DNA from 2 places in the Aquitalea sp. USM4 genome. Region 1 is predicted to be linked to the other one. Evidence: riboswitches for the same ligand, from Rfam matches in the RefSeq annotation. Region 1 holds a riboswitch; the other holds the start of a gene.
What was found. A riboswitch is a leader RNA that binds a small molecule or an ion and turns the genes downstream of it on or off. The one in region 1 is predicted to bind thiamine pyrophosphate.

Region 1 (8,168 bases):
CCAGCCGCATCGATGCGCTGATCGACCTGCAACTGCGCGTGGCGGCAGAAAACTTTGCCAAATCCCGACAACACGCCCGCGAGTTCTCCATCCTGTCCTTGCTGCTGATGTTCGGTGGCATTGTCGCAGGTGCAGTAGTGGCCACCATCATCATCCGCCGCCTGCTGGGGGAACTGGGCGGGGAACCGCGTGATGTGGTGGCGCTGGCCAGCCGCATTGCCCAGGGCAACCTGGCGGAAAAGCTGCAAACGGATCAAGCCAGACAGGGCAGCATCGTGACGTCCATGGCCCACATGCAGACAGAGCTGATCCGCCTGGTGCGCCATATCGACGGCATCACCGGCAAGCTCACCGTGCATGCCAGCGAACTGGCCAGCGCATCCGAACAGGTGGCGGTCAGTGCCGAAGAGCAAACCCGGGCCGCCTCGTCCATGTCCGCCTCGGTGGAACAGTTGTCGGTCAGCATTTGCTCGGTCAGCGACAATTCCCAGGATGTGGCCAAGGATGCCCGCATGTCCGGTGAACTGGCAGAAGCGGGTGAACAGGTGATTGTGGAAACACTGGGCACCATCCAGTCGGTGGCCGAGCTGGCGCAACAATCGCAGCAACAGGCCGACCTGATGGGCGACCGCTCGCAAAAGATTTCCAATGTGGTGGCGATGATCCGCGATGTGGCAGACCAGACCAACCTCTTGGCGCTCAATGCCGCCATCGAGGCCGCCCGCGCCGGCGAGCAGGGCCGTGGTTTTGCCGTGGTGGCCGACGAAGTGCGCAAGCTATCGGAGCGCACCGGCCAGTCCACCACCGAAATCAGCAGCATGATCCGCGAAATGCTGGAGAGCAGCGAACTGGTGATCAACAATGTGCACGCCACGGTGGAACGCATGGAAGCCGGGCTGCGTCAGGCTGGTCAGGCAAGGGATACGGTCAGCCGCATCAACGACAATGTGAACAGCATCAAGCAGTCGGTAAGTGCCATTTCGGTGGCACTGGCCGAACAGCAGGCAGCCGGTAGCGGCATTGCCAGCAATGTGGAGCAAGTGGCACAGATGTCGGAAGAAACCAGTACCGCGGCCAATCAGACCGCCAGTTCTGCGAGTGCCATGGAGCAAATGGCACACGAACTGCAAGCCGCCATCAGCTATTTCACCCTGCCGCAAGCCGGCCAGCCGCTGCGTCAGCAGCAGCCACCAGCCGGTGCGGTACAACTTGCCCTGTCCCGCTGAAGCTGACACCGCGGGCCGCATGCAAAAGCGGGCAGTCGCCGTCTGGCCACTGCCCGCTTTGATTGACTTGCCAAGGGTTTATTTCTGGCTCAGCAATACCGCCAGTTCGTCCACTGCCTCGGCCCATTCGGCGTCGCTGGCCAGCGCCTGACGCAAAAAGTCGGCCTGCGCCGGGTTCCAGAATGCAGCCTCGGGTAATGCCTGGCCTGGCTCCAGCCAGTGGCGGGCCAGAAACACCTTGATGGCGGTGACGTCGTTATCCAGCCCAAGCTGGGCGAATAGTTGTTCCAGCTGATGCTTGCCGGTATCCATGATCTTGTTTTCCTCTTGCTCCAGTGCAGAGGTGCAGGATGGCCCCATTTCACACCGGCATGCAATGCACAAATGCAGACTGCACCCATGCAGCGCAAGGGTTGTTGCCTGCTACCGACAGATGGCAAAGCACCAACAGCACGGGCCCCATCACCCGCACCGCCTTGATATAGTGTGTTCACCCACCACTTACGCCGCCCCTCATGACCCTTCATCTTTCACTCGCCCAGGCACGACTTCTGCATCTGGCTGCTCAGGGGCTGTTACAGCCAGCACGGCGCAAAGCTACGTCTGCCGATGTGCTGGCCGCCATCCGCCGCATGGCCTTGCTGCAGATAGATACCATCAGCGTGGTGGCGCGCAGCCCTTATCTGGTGCTGTTCAGCCGTTTGGGGCAGTACGACCCTGTCTGGCTGGATGACTGCCTGGCAGCGGGCAAGCTGTTCGAATACTGGGCGCACGAAGCCTGCTTTGTGCCAGGCGAGGATTACCGCCTGCTACGCCACCGCATGCTGGACCCAACGCAAATGGGCTGGAAATACCCGCAGCGCTGGCTGGAGCAACACCAGCCAGCCGTTGACGCTCTGCTGCAGACAATCCGCACCCACGGCCCGGTGCGCTCTGCCGATTTCAAACGCAGTGGCGGCAAGGGAGATGGCTGGTGGGACTGGAAGCCGGAAAAACGCCATCTGGAAGCGCTGTTCACGCTGGGGCAGTTGATGGTGAAGGAGCGACGCAGCTTTCAGCGCGTTTACGATGTGGCAGAACGGGTGATGCCGGACTGGGATGATGCGCGCGACCTGCCAAGCCAGGACACAGCACAGCGCGACATGGTGCGCAACAGCTGCCGGGCGCTAGGTGTGGTCAAGGCGGGCTGGGTGGCGGATTACTACCGGCTGCGTCGGGGCAAGTACGACGCTTTGCTACACCAGCTGGCGGATGAGGGAGAGCTGATTCCCGCCCGCATCGAAGGCTGGCAGCACGATGTTTTCGTCCATCACAGCCTGCAGGCCGAATTGCAACAAGCTGCGGCAGGGAAGCTCAAATCCAGCCATAGCGCCGCGCTGTCACCGTTTGACCCGGTGGTGTGGGACCGCAAGCGGGCCAGCGAATTGTTCGGCTTCGATTACCGCATTGAATGCTATACCCCGGCCGCCAAGCGCCGCTTTGGCTATTTCGTGCTGCCACTGCTCAACCGTGGCCGGCTGGTGGGACGCATGGATGCCAAGGCCCACCGTCAGCAAGGCGTGTTTGAAATCAGGAATCTGTATCTGGAACCCGGCATCAGGCCCACCGCACAGCTATGCCGCGATCTGGCAGCCATGCTGCACAAACTGGCCGCCTGGCATGGCACACCACAGCTGGTGTTGCAGCAGGGCCCGGGTGAACTGGCCGCTTATCTTGAAACAAACTAGCCCAGCAGGATTTCGCTGTACTGGATCTGCGGCGTGATATCGGTGTAATTGGCGATATCGCCCTGCAGTTGATCCGCGATTGGCATGAAAGCACCCAGAAACGACTCCACCGATTCAAACTGCAACTGGCACAGCGCGGTGAAACTGGGAGTACTGCCCGGCTCGCTGCCGCTGATGCCCTTCTCCACCCGCATGTCCAGCAAGGCCGGAGCCAGCAGCTTGCTGGCCAGCGGCATGTGCTGTTGCAGGTAGTAGTCGAAATCGAAACGGGCAGTTGCGCTATACGGATAGAGAATGCTGACGTTGATCATGACCATGTCCTTGGTGGTGAGGCCATCAGCATAATCGCATCGCAGCCGGCACTCCAGCCTCAGCCCACCTGTTTGCGGTACTGGATGAAGCCCAGGTTTTCTGCCAGCCGGTCGTATAGCTGGCGCGCCGTGGCATTGCTTTCATGGGTGAGCCAGTACACCCGGCTGCAGCCGGCATCTGCCGCATAGGCATACACCTGCTCGATCAGCGCCCGTCCGGCCCCCGTGCCGCGCACATCAGGCTGTACATACAAATCCTGCAGATAACAGTAATTGCCCGGCGTCCAGCTACTGCGATGCAATACCGTATGTACCAGGCCCACCGCGCGCTCACCCTGCCAGGCCAGCCAGGCCTGCATCGGTTCCGCCGCATCGAGAAAGCGCTGCCAGGTAATGGCGGTATCTGCTTTACTCTGGCTGCTGTGATAAAAATCCAGATAGCCCTGCCACAAGGGCAGCCAGGCAGCAAAATCGTCGGCGGCGAGCGGGCGGATGGAAACGGCTTGGGTCATGGCACTCTCCTGTGGATAAGCCATTATGCTGCACGGCTTATGGCTCCATGGGCAGAGCCAGTGAACACAAGATGGATGGAACCACTTTGCCAAGTGGCAAGCTGCTTATCCACAGCAAGATGCAGAGCTATCATTTATCCACAGCCAGCCTTAATTCATCAAGATATTGAAATTAAAAGGATTTGATTCTGCACACCAGCAAGTCCAGCAATCCCGACTCTTTCTTGCAATGCAGACTGAACACCAGCAGCAGGCTGCGCGTATCGCCGATGGTTGTGGATAAATCCCGGACACAAAAAACGGCAGCCGCAGCTGCCGTTTTTTCCAGACCTGTGGATAAGTCAGGTGATGAACAGGATCAGATCTTGTCGTACAGCTTGGCCCCACCCTTCACAAACTCCACCGACTTCACTTCCATGCCCTTCTGCAGCGCGGCTTCATCGCTGATGCCCTGCTGGGCGGCGAATTCGCGCACGTCCTGGGTAATTTTCATGCTGCAGAAATGCGGGCCGCACATGGAACAGAAGTGCGCCACCTTGGCACTGTCCTTGGGCAGGGTTTCGTCGTGGAAGCTGCGCGCCTTGTCCGGGTCCAGGCCCAGATTGAACTGGTCTTCCCAGCGGAATTCGAAACGCGCCTTGGACAAGGCGTTATCGCGAATCTGTGCGCCGGGGTGGCCCTTGGCCAGATCGGCGGCATGGGCGGCCAGCTTGTAGGTGATGATGCCTTCCTTGACGTCATCCTTGTTGGGCAGGCCCAGATGTTCCTTCTGGGTGACGTAGCACAGCATGGCGGTGCCATACCAGCCGATCTGCGCCGCGCCAATGGCGGAAGTGATGTGGTCGTAACCCGGAGCGATGTCGGTGGTCAGCGGGCCCAGGGTGTAGAACGGCGCTTCGTGGCACCACTCCAGTTCCTTGTCCATGTTTTCCTTGATCAGCTGCATCGGCACATGGCCGGGGCCTTCGATCATCACCTGCACATCGTGTTGCCAGGCAATCTGCGTCAGCTCGCCCAGGGTTTTCAGTTCCCCCAGCTGGGCGGCATCGTTGGCATCCCACACGCTGCCCGGACGCAGGCCGTCGCCCAGGCTGAAGGCCACGTCGTAGGCCTTCATGATTTCGCAAATTTCTTCAAAGTGCGTGTACAGGAAGTTTTCCTGATGATGCGCCAGACACCACTTGGCCATGATGGAACCACCGCGCGACACGATGCCGGTCATGCGGTTGGCAGTCAGCGGTACATAGCGCAGCAACACACCGGCGTGAATGGTGAAGTAGTCCACCCCCTGCTCGGCCTGCTCGATCAGCGTGTCCTTGAAGATTTCCCAGGTCAGGTCCTCGGCCTTGCCATTCACCTTTTCCAGCGCCTGATAGATGGGCACGGTGCCGATAGGGACCGGCGAGTTGCGCAGAATCCACTCGCGAGTTTCGTGGATGTTCTTGCCGGTGGACAAATCCATGATGGTGTCGGCACCCCAGCGGATGCCCCAGGTCATCTTGTCCACCTCTTCGGAAATCGACGACGTTACCGCACTATTGCCGATATTGCCGTTGATTTTCACCAGAAAGTTACGGCCAATGATCATCGGCTCGGATTCCGGGTGGTTGATGTTGCACGGAATGATGGCGCGGCCGGAGGCCACTTCCTGACGCACGAATTCCGGGGTGATTTCCTCCGGCAGCGCAGCGCCATAGCTGTGACCGGCGTGCTGACGGGTCATCAGTTCCAGCAGCTTGGCGTTCTTGCCACCCGCCGCTTGCAGGCTCTCGATATAGGCCTTACGGTTCAGGCTTTCGCGGATGGCGACATATTCCATCTCCGGGGTGATGATGCCCTGGCGCGCATAGTGCATCTGGCTGACATTTTTGCCCGGCAAAGCGCGACGCGGCTTGCGGGTCAGGTTGAAGCGCAGGTCGTCCAGCTTGCTGTCGGCCTCGCGGGCACGACCATATTCACTGGACAGGCCAGCCAGCTGCTCGGTGTCGGCTCGTTCGGCAATCCAGGCAGCGCGCAAGGCAGGCAGGCCACTCTGGATGTCGATGTTGGCGGCCGGGTCGGAATAAATGCCGCTGGTGTCATACACATAGATGGGCGGGTTTTGCTCGCCGCCAAACTGGGTGGGAGTGTCGCTCTGGCTGATTTCGCGCATCGGCACGCGGATGTCGGCACGGCTGCCTTGCACGTAAATCTTGCGGGAATTGGGCAGCGGCTGGATGGCGGCAGTATCTACCGTCATCGCTGCGTTGAGTTTGGTGGGCGCGTTCATCGGGTTTCCTCCATGCGATGAAACGGCGCAAGGAGCGAAATCCGGCAAGACCGGCTGCAAGGAAGGGGTGAGAACCAAGCAGATGACGCTTCCCTACGCCGGGATTAACCGGGTCAGGTTCCAAGGGTATTTCTCACCCGTGCAACATGAAGCGGCAACATTCCACAATCAGACTGGATATGGACACCACAACACAGCGCACAGGACCCCTAGCGATGCTGTGAAGGTAAGGTAAATGTGGGATAATCGCAAGTTATCGTCATGACACGCTGTCCGGGCGGCCGGTTTATCGGGATACCGATTGACTGCTGCTGGCAGCCAGCCCTTCGGAGTAAGCTGATGGATTTTGAAAATGCCCGTTTCAACATGGTCGAGCAGCAGATTCGTCCGTGGGACGTACTTGACCCCAAGATTCTGGACCTGCTGTTTCACGTGAAACGCGAAGATTTCGTCGCTGCCGACAAGCGCCAGCTGGCCTTTGTCGACACCGAACTGCCGCTGCCCAATGGCGGCAAGATGCTGCAACCGAAGCTGGAAGCACGTCTGGCACAGGATGTCGCCGTACAGCCGCAAGACAAGATTCTGGAAGTCGGCACCGGCGCCGGTTACCTGACCGCCCTCTTGGCCAAGCTGGGCCGCCACGTATATAGCGTCGAGATTAATGCCGCCACCCGCGAAGCGGCTGCCGCCAACCTGAAAAAAGCCGGCATCGGCAATGTCACCCTGGTGGAAGGCAACGGCCTGGATGGCCTGAAGGAACAAGCCCCGTTCGACGTGATCGTGGTGGGTGGTTCGCTGCCGGTGGTGCCGGAAACCCTGAAAGCCCAGCTGGCCGTTGGTGGCCGCATGATTGTGGTGGTGGGTGACCTGCCGGCCATGAGCTGCAAGCTGATCAAGCGCGTCAGCGAGAGCGCCTTCAGCGAAACCAATCTGTTCGAAACCTGTATTTCCCGTCTGGCCAAGGCTGAAGCCATCGAGCCTGAACGTTTCGTATTCTGATGATTCGCGAAATCTCCGCCCGCGACCTGGCCGCCTGGCGCGCCGACAGCACAGCAGCACAGCCGTTGTTGCTGGATGTGCGCGAGGACTGGGAAGTGCAGCTGGCCAGCATTGCCGGTTCGCTGCACATCCCGATGAACCTGATTCCGCTGCGCATGAGCGAACTGCCGGATGACCAGCCGATTGTCACCGTCTGCCATCATGGCGTACGCAGCTTCCAGGTTGGCCTGTATCTGGCCAATGCCGGTTTCGAACAGGTGCTGAGCCTGCAAGGCGGCGTGGAAGCCTGGGCCAATGATGTAGACCCGGGCATGGCGCATTACTGAGCCGGACAGTCCGGTACAGACAGCAGCAACAGATCGCAGCACAAGCAAGCCATTCCTGCCAGCGGGAATGGCTTTTGTTTTGGAACCGGCCGCCGTTTGCCACATCCAAACCGGCAATCAACCGACAAAATGGAATCCGTTTTGAGTCAGCAATCCCTCCCCTATCTTGCTCCGGCCCTGGCCCCGGTACACCCGGCCTGGGAAGCCGTCCTCAATACGCCGGACATCTTTGCCCGCCTGCGCCAGATCGACCAGCAACTGCAACTGCAAGCCAGTCAGGGCAAAACGCTGTTTCCGCCGCAGCCGCTCATTTTCAACAGCCTGCGCACCATGGCACCGGCTGACATCAAGGTGGTGATTCTGGGGCAGGACCCTTACCACGGAGCAGGAGAAGCGATGGGCCTGTCCTTTTCGGTTCCGCCCGGCGTACGTATTCCGCCCAGCCTGCGCAATATTTACAAGGAACTGGTGGCAGACCTGGGCGGCGGCATGCCGGCCAGTGGCGACCTGACCCACTGGGCCGAACAAGGCGTGCTGTTGCTCAACAGCGTGCTGACCGTGGAAATGGACAAGGCAGGCAGCCACGGCAAGCTGGGCTGGCAGGCCATCACCGACGCGCTGATTGATGCGGTCAACCAGCAAAACCCCGGCTGTGTATTCTTGCTATGGGGCAACTGGGCACAGACCAAGGCCGAGCGGATTGATACCGGCCGCCACCTGGTACTGACTGCAGCACATCCCTCTCCGCTATCCGCCAGCCGCGGCTTTCACGGCTGTCAGCATTTCTCGCAGGTCAAT
Region 2 (8,168 bases), 1.3 Mb from region 1:
ATGCGGCCGCTATCTACCGGCTCCAGCCCGGCAATCATCTTCAGCATGGTGCTTTTGCCGCCGCCGGACGGCCCCAGCAAGGCCAGTACCTCGCCCTTGGCCAGTTGCAGGCTCAGCCTGTCGGCCACCAGCTTGTCGCCAAAGCGCTTGCAAACACGATCCAGTTGCAGCATCTCAGGACTCCTTCTTCAATGGGCGCTCGGCGGCCGATGGCCATTCGATCGCCACAAACGCCAGCAAGGCCAGCAGCATCAGCACGGCGGACAACAACATGGCCAGCGCGGCGTTATCCGGCCCGGGCCGACCCAGCCGCTGGTAAATCAGTGTGGTGAGCGTCAGCCACTCCGGCCGGGACAAAAACAGGGTGACGGCAAACTCGCCCAGCGCGGTGGCCGCAGCAAAGGCCAGGCCCCGGCGGAAAGCCGGTTGCAACAAGGGCCACAGCACACGGGTAAAGGTTCGCAGCGGTGATGCGCCCAGACTGCGCGCCGCCTGCGGCCAATGCGGCGGCAGGCTGTCCAGCGCACCGGCCAGGCTACGCGCCACAAAGGGATAGGCCAGCAAGGCATAGGTGGCCAGCAGCAAGGCCAGGCTGGCCGTCCATTGCGGATAAAGCAGCAACAGGCCAAACGCCAGGCACACCGGCGACACGATGAAGGGCAGAAAAGCCAAGGCCCGCAAAGCGAGGCTGGTGCGCGCGGCCAGCGCATGCAGGCAGCCCAGCCCCGCCGCCAGCAGCACCGCCAGTGCGCTGAAGCGGGCCGAATTGAACAAGGCCAGACGCACATCTTCATCCGCCAGCATTTCCGGCCCCAACAGCCACAAGGCCTGGGCCGCCTTCCACAGCACGGCCAGCAGCGGCAAGCCGCCAAACAGCAGCAGCACCGCCAGTGCCGCCAAGAGTTGCAGCCATTGTGCGCCTTGCGGTGGGCGCGGCGGCAGCGGGTCCACTTTCAGCGGTGCGGCCAGGCTGCGTTCCAGCCAGGCATACAACGTGGCCATCAGCCCGGTCACCAGCAGCATCAGCACGGCCAGCGCACCGGCATCGGCCAGATTCAGCTCGTAAGCCACCAACTGGTAGATTTCCACCTCCACCGTGGCATAACGCTGTCCGCCCAGCAGCAGCGCCAGACCAAAACCGGAGAAGCAATACAAAAACACCAGACACAACGCAGACCACAACCAGGGCCGCACCGCCGGCCACTCCACCCGCCAGAACACCCGCCACGGCGTGGCACCCAGCGTGCGCGCAGCGGCAATCCGGCTGGCCGGTATCAGCGACAAGCCTTCACACGCGGCACGAATCACCAGTGGCAGATTGAAAAACAGATTGCCGTACAGCAGCAGCCAGGGCGTGTCCTGCAGATTGATACCCAGCAAGCCTTGCGGGCCGAACAGCGCCAGCACGCCCATGCCGGCCACCAGCGTGGGCATGACAAAGGGCAGCATCAGCAGGCGCAGAGTCAGGCGGCGTCCCGGAAACTGATAGCGCGCCAGACACCAGGCCAGCGGCAGGCCCACCAGCAGCGCGGCCACACAGCTGGCGGCCGCTTGCAGCAGGGACCAGACAATACGCCATTGCAGGTAGGAATCGGCCAGCAGGCCAACAGAAAACTGCCCCTGCCCCTCTTGCAGCAAACGCAGCAAGGGCAGGATGGACATCAGCAGCAGAAAGGCCAGCGGCAACAGCGCCAGCGCAAGGGTACGGCGGCGCGCTGTCATGCATGGTCCTGCTGGAAAGGCCAGTCGGCCACCAGCACGTCTTCCGGGCCGTCCTCCGGGTCTTCCACCCGCTCCAGCCAGCGAAAGCCCAGCCGGGCCGCCAGCTGCTGCGAGGGCAGATTGTCCGGGCTGATGGACAAGACAAAACGCTTTACCCCGGCGGTGTGTACCGCCCAGTCGGCACAGGCGGTCAAGGCTTCGGTAGCATAGCCCTGACGACGGAATGCCGGCAGCACGGTGTAGCCCAGCTCCACATCACCGCGTCCGGCCAGATAAGGATGACCGGGGCAGGTATGGAAATTGATATGCCCTACCAGCTGGCCGGTTTCGCGCAGCAGCATGGCGCGCATCGACCACGGCGCGTAATCCGGCTCGCTGGCCATCTGCTCCAGCCGGAGCGACATCACGGCCGCTTCTTCCAGCCAGTCCAGCGGCACCTCACTACCCAGTGCCACGGCCGCCTCGGCCAGGCGCGCATCAATACAGGCCCGCAGCATGTCCGGCGTCAGATGACGCAGGATCAGCCGCGGGCTGAGGATGTCGGCAATCGGGGGGCTGGTGTGCATTACTGGCCGGACTTCAACACGATGCGGGTCCACTTGCCTACCCAGGCGGTGGTCTTGGCGGCAATCTGGCGGCTATCCGGCGTGGTGTGCGCCGTCGGTTTTTCCGCATGCTGGAATACCGGGTCCAGCGCGATGCCTGGCTGTACCGGGTACATCCACATGCTGGTGGGAATATCCTTCTGCACCGCGTCCGAACGCAGGAACTCAACAAACTTGCGCGCCAGCGCCGCTTCCTTGCCGCCCTTCACCAGCGCCGCGCCTTCCACTTGCTGGAACACGGCACCGGGCAGCAACAGGTTACCGGTCGGCGAGGCCGTCAGTTTTTCCTTGCTGTAGAACACTTCCGCCGCCGGGCTGGTGGCATAGCTCACCACGATGGGGCGGGCACCGCCATTGCGGGAGAAGTCGGTGTAATAGGCTTCGGTCCAGCCCTTGCTCACCTTCACCCCGTTATCACGCAGCTTGCCCCAAAAGGCCATGGCCTTGGCTTCGCCCATGGCGGAAATGGTGGACAGCAAGAATGCCAGGCCGGGGCTGGAGGTGGCCGGGTTTTCCACCACCAGCAGGTCCTTGTAGGCCGGGCGGGTCAGGTCATCCAGGGTTTTGGGCAGCGGCAGCTGCTTTTTGGCAAACCAGGCTTTGTCGTAGTTGAGCGTGACATAGCCGTAATCGATGCTCACCGCGCCGGGCAGCGACACCGCGCCGCCCTTGTCGCTCATCGGCAGCAGCACACCGGCAGTTTCGGCCTTGCCAATCAGGGTGTTATCGATGCCGTACACCACGTCGGCAATCGGGTTGGCGCGGGTCAGGATCAGCTTGTTGACCATCTCCCCGGCATCCCCCGCCTTGATGATGCTCAGCTTGACGCCGTTCTGCTTCTCGAACTCGGCCAGCAGCGGCTTGGCCACGGCAAAAGAACTATGGGTGAGTACGCGCAACTCGGCAGCGTGGGACAGTCCTGCGGCCAGCAGTGCGGCCAGCAAGGTGGTGGTTTTGAACAATTGCATGACATTCTCCGTGCGACAAAGCGCAATCGCAGGAGCAAGCGAAACAACAGACGGGTTGGCCTTCTGCATCACGCTCCCTCCGCTGGCATTATCCAGTTCAGGTTCTAGGGTGTTTCTCAGCCCGCGCGGGGCACCCCTGGTGATTGGCGGCATCCTTCAGATACCTGCCGACATGTCCGCTTACAAGGCGTTACCCGTTTTTCACGAAAATTAACACCCTGCCGCCAACAAACAATGGATTGTACACACTTTCCCGCCATGATGAATTCACAACAACAGCACGCTTGTTCAACCGCAGCAACAACAGATAACCCAGGGAGTACCACCATGAAACTGTCTACCCGCATCATGCTGATCAGCCTGTCCGCCGTCACCTTCGCCAGCCTGTCCGCCAGCGCATCGGCCGAAACCGAATGGCAAAAACAGCACCCGCGCCGCGCCGAAGTGAACCACCGTCTGGCCAATCAGGACAAGCGCATCCATCAGGAACGCAAGGAAGGTGAAATCAGCAAGCAACAAGCACACGAACTGCACCAGCAAGACCGCGCCATCCGCCAGCAGGAACGTGCCGATGCCCGCCTGCACCACGGCCACATTACCAAGCAGGAACAAAAAACCCTGAACCAGGAAGAAAACACGGTCAGCAAGGAAATCGGCAAGTAAAATCCAGCCATGGGCTGGCCGCCCGCCAGCCCATTCTTACCGTCCCCCACAGCACTGGCAGCAGCTACCAGGCCGTGTTGCGGGCCGGTTTTTGCTGCGAGGCCATCCGTGAACATTGTCATCCGTCTGCTTCTGCTTGCCATGCTGCCGCTGCAAGCCTGGGCCGGCATCGGCGAGGCTGGTGCGCGTCATTTGCTGTCCCGTACCGGTTTCGGGGCCAATCCGGCGCAAATTGCCCTGTATGCACCGCTCAGTCGCCAGCAGGCGGTGGACCGGCTGCTCGATCACGTCAGCTATACCGCCCTCACCGCCCCGCCCGCCTGGGTCAACGAACCGTTTGAACGACCGGGCAAACCCAATCTGACTGAAGACGAAAAGAAAGCCCTGCAAAAAGAGCGCAACGAACATGCGCTGGAACTGCGCGGCTGGTGGCTGGAAGAAATGCGCATCAGCCCCAGCCCGCTGACCGAAAAAATGACCCTGTTCTGGCACAACCATCTTGTTTCCGGCCTGGACAAGGTGGGCGTGCCGCAGCTGATATATCAACAGAATGTTTTGCTGCGCAAGCAGGCGGTGGGCAACTTCGGCCAGCTATTGCACGCCATCGCGCGCGACCCGGCCATGATGCGCTACCTGGACACGGTGAATAACCGCAAGGGCCAGCCCAATGAAAACTTTGCCCGCGAGGTGATGGAACTGTTCACCCTGGGCGAAGGCCATTACAGCGAACAGGACATCCGCGAAGCCGCCCGCGCCTTTACCGGCTGGTCGCTGGACAAGGACTTCCAGTTTGTCTACCGGCCGAACCTGCATGACAACGGCGACAAGACCATCTTTGGCCAGCAAGGCAATTTTGATGGCGACGACGTGCTGGACATGCTGCTGCGCAAGCCGCAAACCGCCCGCTTTGTCACCCTCAAGCTGTGGAAATACCTGGTTTCCCCCACTCCGAACGAGGCCGACATCCAGCGCCTGTCCGCGCTGTTCTACCGCGACAATTACGAAATCCGCCCGTTGCTGCGTGCCATGCTGCTGAGCCCTGCTTTCTGGAACAGCCAGGGCCAGCTGGTGAAATCGCCGGTGGAACTGACCGTGGGCACGCTGGTGACCTTCGACCTCACCCCGCCGGACTGGCGCGCGCTGGCCGGACTTAACCGCCAGTTGGGGCAGGACGTGTTCAACCCGCCCAATGTCAAGGGCTGGCCCGGTGGCGATAGCTGGATCAACAGCACCACCTTGCTCACCCGCAAACAGTTTCTCGACCGCCTGAGCCACGACGCCGCTCCCATCCGCAACAGCTTTGTCATGGCCGATGGCCAGATGGACGAACAACGTGGCCGCGAAGCCCGCATCCGCCGCCTGGTGCAGGCCGGTCTGCGCCCCATCAAGCTGCAACCGGACGAATGGGCCGCCATCTACCACGTCAACACTGCTGCCGATGCCACACGCCTGCTGCTGGCCGTGCCCCCTGCCCAGCCGCTGCCAGCCGACATGAATGGTGCCCAAGCCATTGCCCCGCTGCTGCTGGACCCGGCCTACCAGGTGCACTGAACCGCCCACAAGGACACTGCCATGTTTCAACGCCGAGAATTTCTCAAAGCCATGAGTGCCGGCCTGCTGGTATCGGTACTGCCCAATCTCAGCTATGCACTGGCCCCGGCCGGCTACCAGCGTCTGCTGGTACTGGTGGAACTCAAGGGCGGCAATGACGGGCTGAACACCGTCATCCCTTACAACAGCGACGACTATTACCGCCTGCGCCCCAGCATCGGCATTGCCCGCCCGCAAGTACTGCAACTGAGCGAACAAGTGGGCCTGCACCCGGCCATGCAAAGCCTGCTGCCACTGTGGCAAAAGCAGGAAGTGGCCGTGCTGCAAGGCGTAGGCTACCCGGAACCCAATCTGTCCCACTTCCGTTCCATCGAAATCTGGGAAACCGCCTCGGCCAGCAACCAGTATCTGGGCGAAGGCTGGCTCACCCGCCTGTTTCGCAGCCAGCCCACCCCGCCCGGTTTTGCTGCCGATGGCGTGGTGCTGTCCAGCCAGAACCTGGGCCCGCTGGATGGTGGTGCCCGCGCCGTGGTGCTGAACAATCCGCAAGACTTTGCCCGGCAGGCCAAGCTGGCAGCGGACCAGCAAGCCGGCGCGCACAGCAGCGCGCTGTCCCACATCCTGAAAGTGGAAGGTGACATCCGCACCGCCGCCAGCGCCCTGCAACAACCGGTGATGAAACCACCAGCCAACCCGGCCGACGCCCCCACCGCGCCCCCCAAAGCAGTCGGCGGCTTTGCCCAGGCCATCAACACCCTGGCTGATATCCTGCAAAACGGCACCCGTATAGCCGTGGCGCGCATCACCCTTACCGGTTTTGACACCCACGGCAACCAGCAGCCCACCCAGGCCCGCCTGCTGGGCGAACTGGCCGACGGCCTGGCCCTGCTCAAAGCCCGCATGCAGGCCCAAGGCCGCTGGGACGACACCCTGGTATTGAGTTATGCCGAATTTGGCCGCCGCCCGCGCGAAAACGGCAATCGCGGCACTGACCACGGCACCGCCAACAGCCACTTCCTGCTGGGTGGACGCGTCAAGGGTGGCCTGTACGGCCAGACCGCCCCGCTGGCCGGGCTGACCGACGGCAACCTGCCCTACGCCATCGACTTCCGCCAGCTGTACAGCACCGTGGTGCAGGACTGGTGGGGGAAAGACGCCACCAGCCTGTTCGGCCAGCGCTTTGGCCGGCTGCCGCTGCTACGCGCCTAAGCCCGCAGCGCCTGCTTTTGCATGCGCTCGGCCAGGCGCAAATGGCAAGCTGCCGCCAGTTTGATCAGCTCGCGCGTGCTGACCGGCAGCGTCCCGCCCGCCGCCACGCGCTCAGCCAAAGCCGCCAGCGTGCTGACCTCGGTCTGCAAGGCCACCGTTTTGCCGGATGGCCTGCGCTGCCCCTGCTCGGCCTGATAGTGCAGGGAAACCAGCCAGCGCGACTGCTGCCACTCCGCCTCCCCTGCCAATACCGATTCCCACACCGCCTGCCCCACCTGCCGCGCCGCTTCATCGGCCAGGGCATAAGCCAGTTGCAGCTTGTCGTGGCCCGGCGGCATGTCCTTGTGCAAGACCGGCAGCAGGGTGTGCTCCAGCCAGTGTTGCAGCGGTTGGGCCTGTGGTTTGCCACACGTGCGCAGGACATCGCGCAGTTCTGTTTCGCTCAGGGTAAGCAGGGCCGGGCCGCTGGCGGGCGTCAGCAGGCAACCGGCCTTCTTGCCCAGCGCGGTTTGCAGGGCGGTTTCATCCCGGTATTTGAGCAGTTTGGCGATATCGGCCGCGACAAAGCGCGGGCCTTGTGCCAATGGAAAGACACCAAGGGTTTTCTTGTTGAAGCGCAACTGGATGGGCGGGGAGGTACTACGGAGAGGCGGTGCTTTTTTCATGTCAGAAGCTCCATGTGGCAGACGAGTCATTGCCATCCTTCGCCAGACGGGTGGCAAGCCAAAGCGGGGCTGGCGAACCGGCACATGGACCCGGCAGACCGTAAGGTCTCCCCACCCGGCCCGCCATTGAAGACATGAAGGTACACGAGTGCAACAAGCAACTACCGGAGCAGTTGCCTGCCATATGCCAGGGTCGCCAAACCCATGCTGTGTTGTTACGCACAGGAGGCCAAGACTAAGAACCTGACAACAGGAGAACAAGGGTAAGGACCGCCGCAAACACTGGCAAGATGTGCAGGTATGTCAGCGTTTCGGATTTACCGCTGACACCTCCGGGCACATGCCTGCACCTTGCAGGAAAAATCCTCACCGCACATGGCGTTGGCAAAGTACCAGTCCGTAGGGCGGAAGCCCCGGAATTACCGGGGCGTTCCGCCACGATCCGACCAGATGCATCCAGCTTACGCAGCGGAAATCACAGGGTTTTGCATCCGCAAACACGGATGATGATTTACATGCCGCTTCCGCGCGGCAGACGGGAAAGGGATCTTTGCTTGGCCAAAGATCCCCACTACGGAAAAGCTAACCACATCGTATGGCCTGCGGCGTCCCTCCGGGGCCTGACACTGCTGCGGCACGGCTGGAACTCGCGATTGGCTAAGGTCCAATCGCTCAAACGGCCAGCCGCTTAAAACCGCAGCAGCGCCACCCGTCGGCATGCTTGACGGGGCCAAGGGTCGCATCGGTGCGGTGGCTTTCCAGCTGGGAAAATGCGTTTATTCGAA

Region 2: it holds a riboswitch for thiamine pyrophosphate, as region 1 does, so the genes downstream of both, DKK66_RS13515 (thiamine ABC transporter substrate binding subunit) here and thiC (phosphomethylpyrimidine synthase ThiC) in region 1, are expected to answer to the same signal.

Annotation. Positions count from the first base shown of each region.
Region 1 is NZ_CP029539.1:1,609,636-1,617,803, reverse strand. Features, by position in the region: gene DKK66_RS07660 (methyl-accepting chemotaxis protein) at 1-1,226, shown strand, start outside; gene DKK66_RS07655 (DUF2789 domain-containing protein) at 1,305-1,538, opposite strand; gene DKK66_RS07650 (winged helix-turn-helix domain-containing protein) at 1,742-2,953, shown strand; gene DKK66_RS07645 (EthD family reductase) at 2,950-3,264, opposite strand; gene DKK66_RS07640 (GNAT family N-acetyltransferase) at 3,324-3,776, opposite strand; gene thiC (phosphomethylpyrimidine synthase ThiC) at 4,135-6,045, opposite strand; TPP riboswitch at 6,119-6,266, opposite strand; gene DKK66_RS07630 (protein-L-isoaspartate O-methyltransferase) at 6,385-7,044, shown strand; gene DKK66_RS07625 (rhodanese-like domain-containing protein) at 7,041-7,370, shown strand; gene ung (uracil-DNA glycosylase) at 7,512-8,168, shown strand, end outside.
Region 2 is NZ_CP029539.1:2,929,147-2,937,314, reverse strand. Features, by position in the region: gene DKK66_RS13530 (ABC transporter ATP-binding protein) at 1-173, opposite strand, end outside; gene DKK66_RS13525 (iron ABC transporter permease) at 175-1,722, opposite strand; gene DKK66_RS13520 (GNAT family N-acetyltransferase) at 1,719-2,288, opposite strand; gene DKK66_RS13515 (thiamine ABC transporter substrate binding subunit) at 2,288-3,295, opposite strand; TPP riboswitch at 3,352-3,443, opposite strand; gene DKK66_RS13510 (hypothetical protein) at 3,623-3,958, shown strand; gene DKK66_RS13505 (DUF1800 family protein) at 4,067-5,509, shown strand; gene DKK66_RS13500 (DUF1501 domain-containing protein) at 5,531-6,718, shown strand; gene DKK66_RS13495 (BRO family protein) at 6,715-7,383, opposite strand.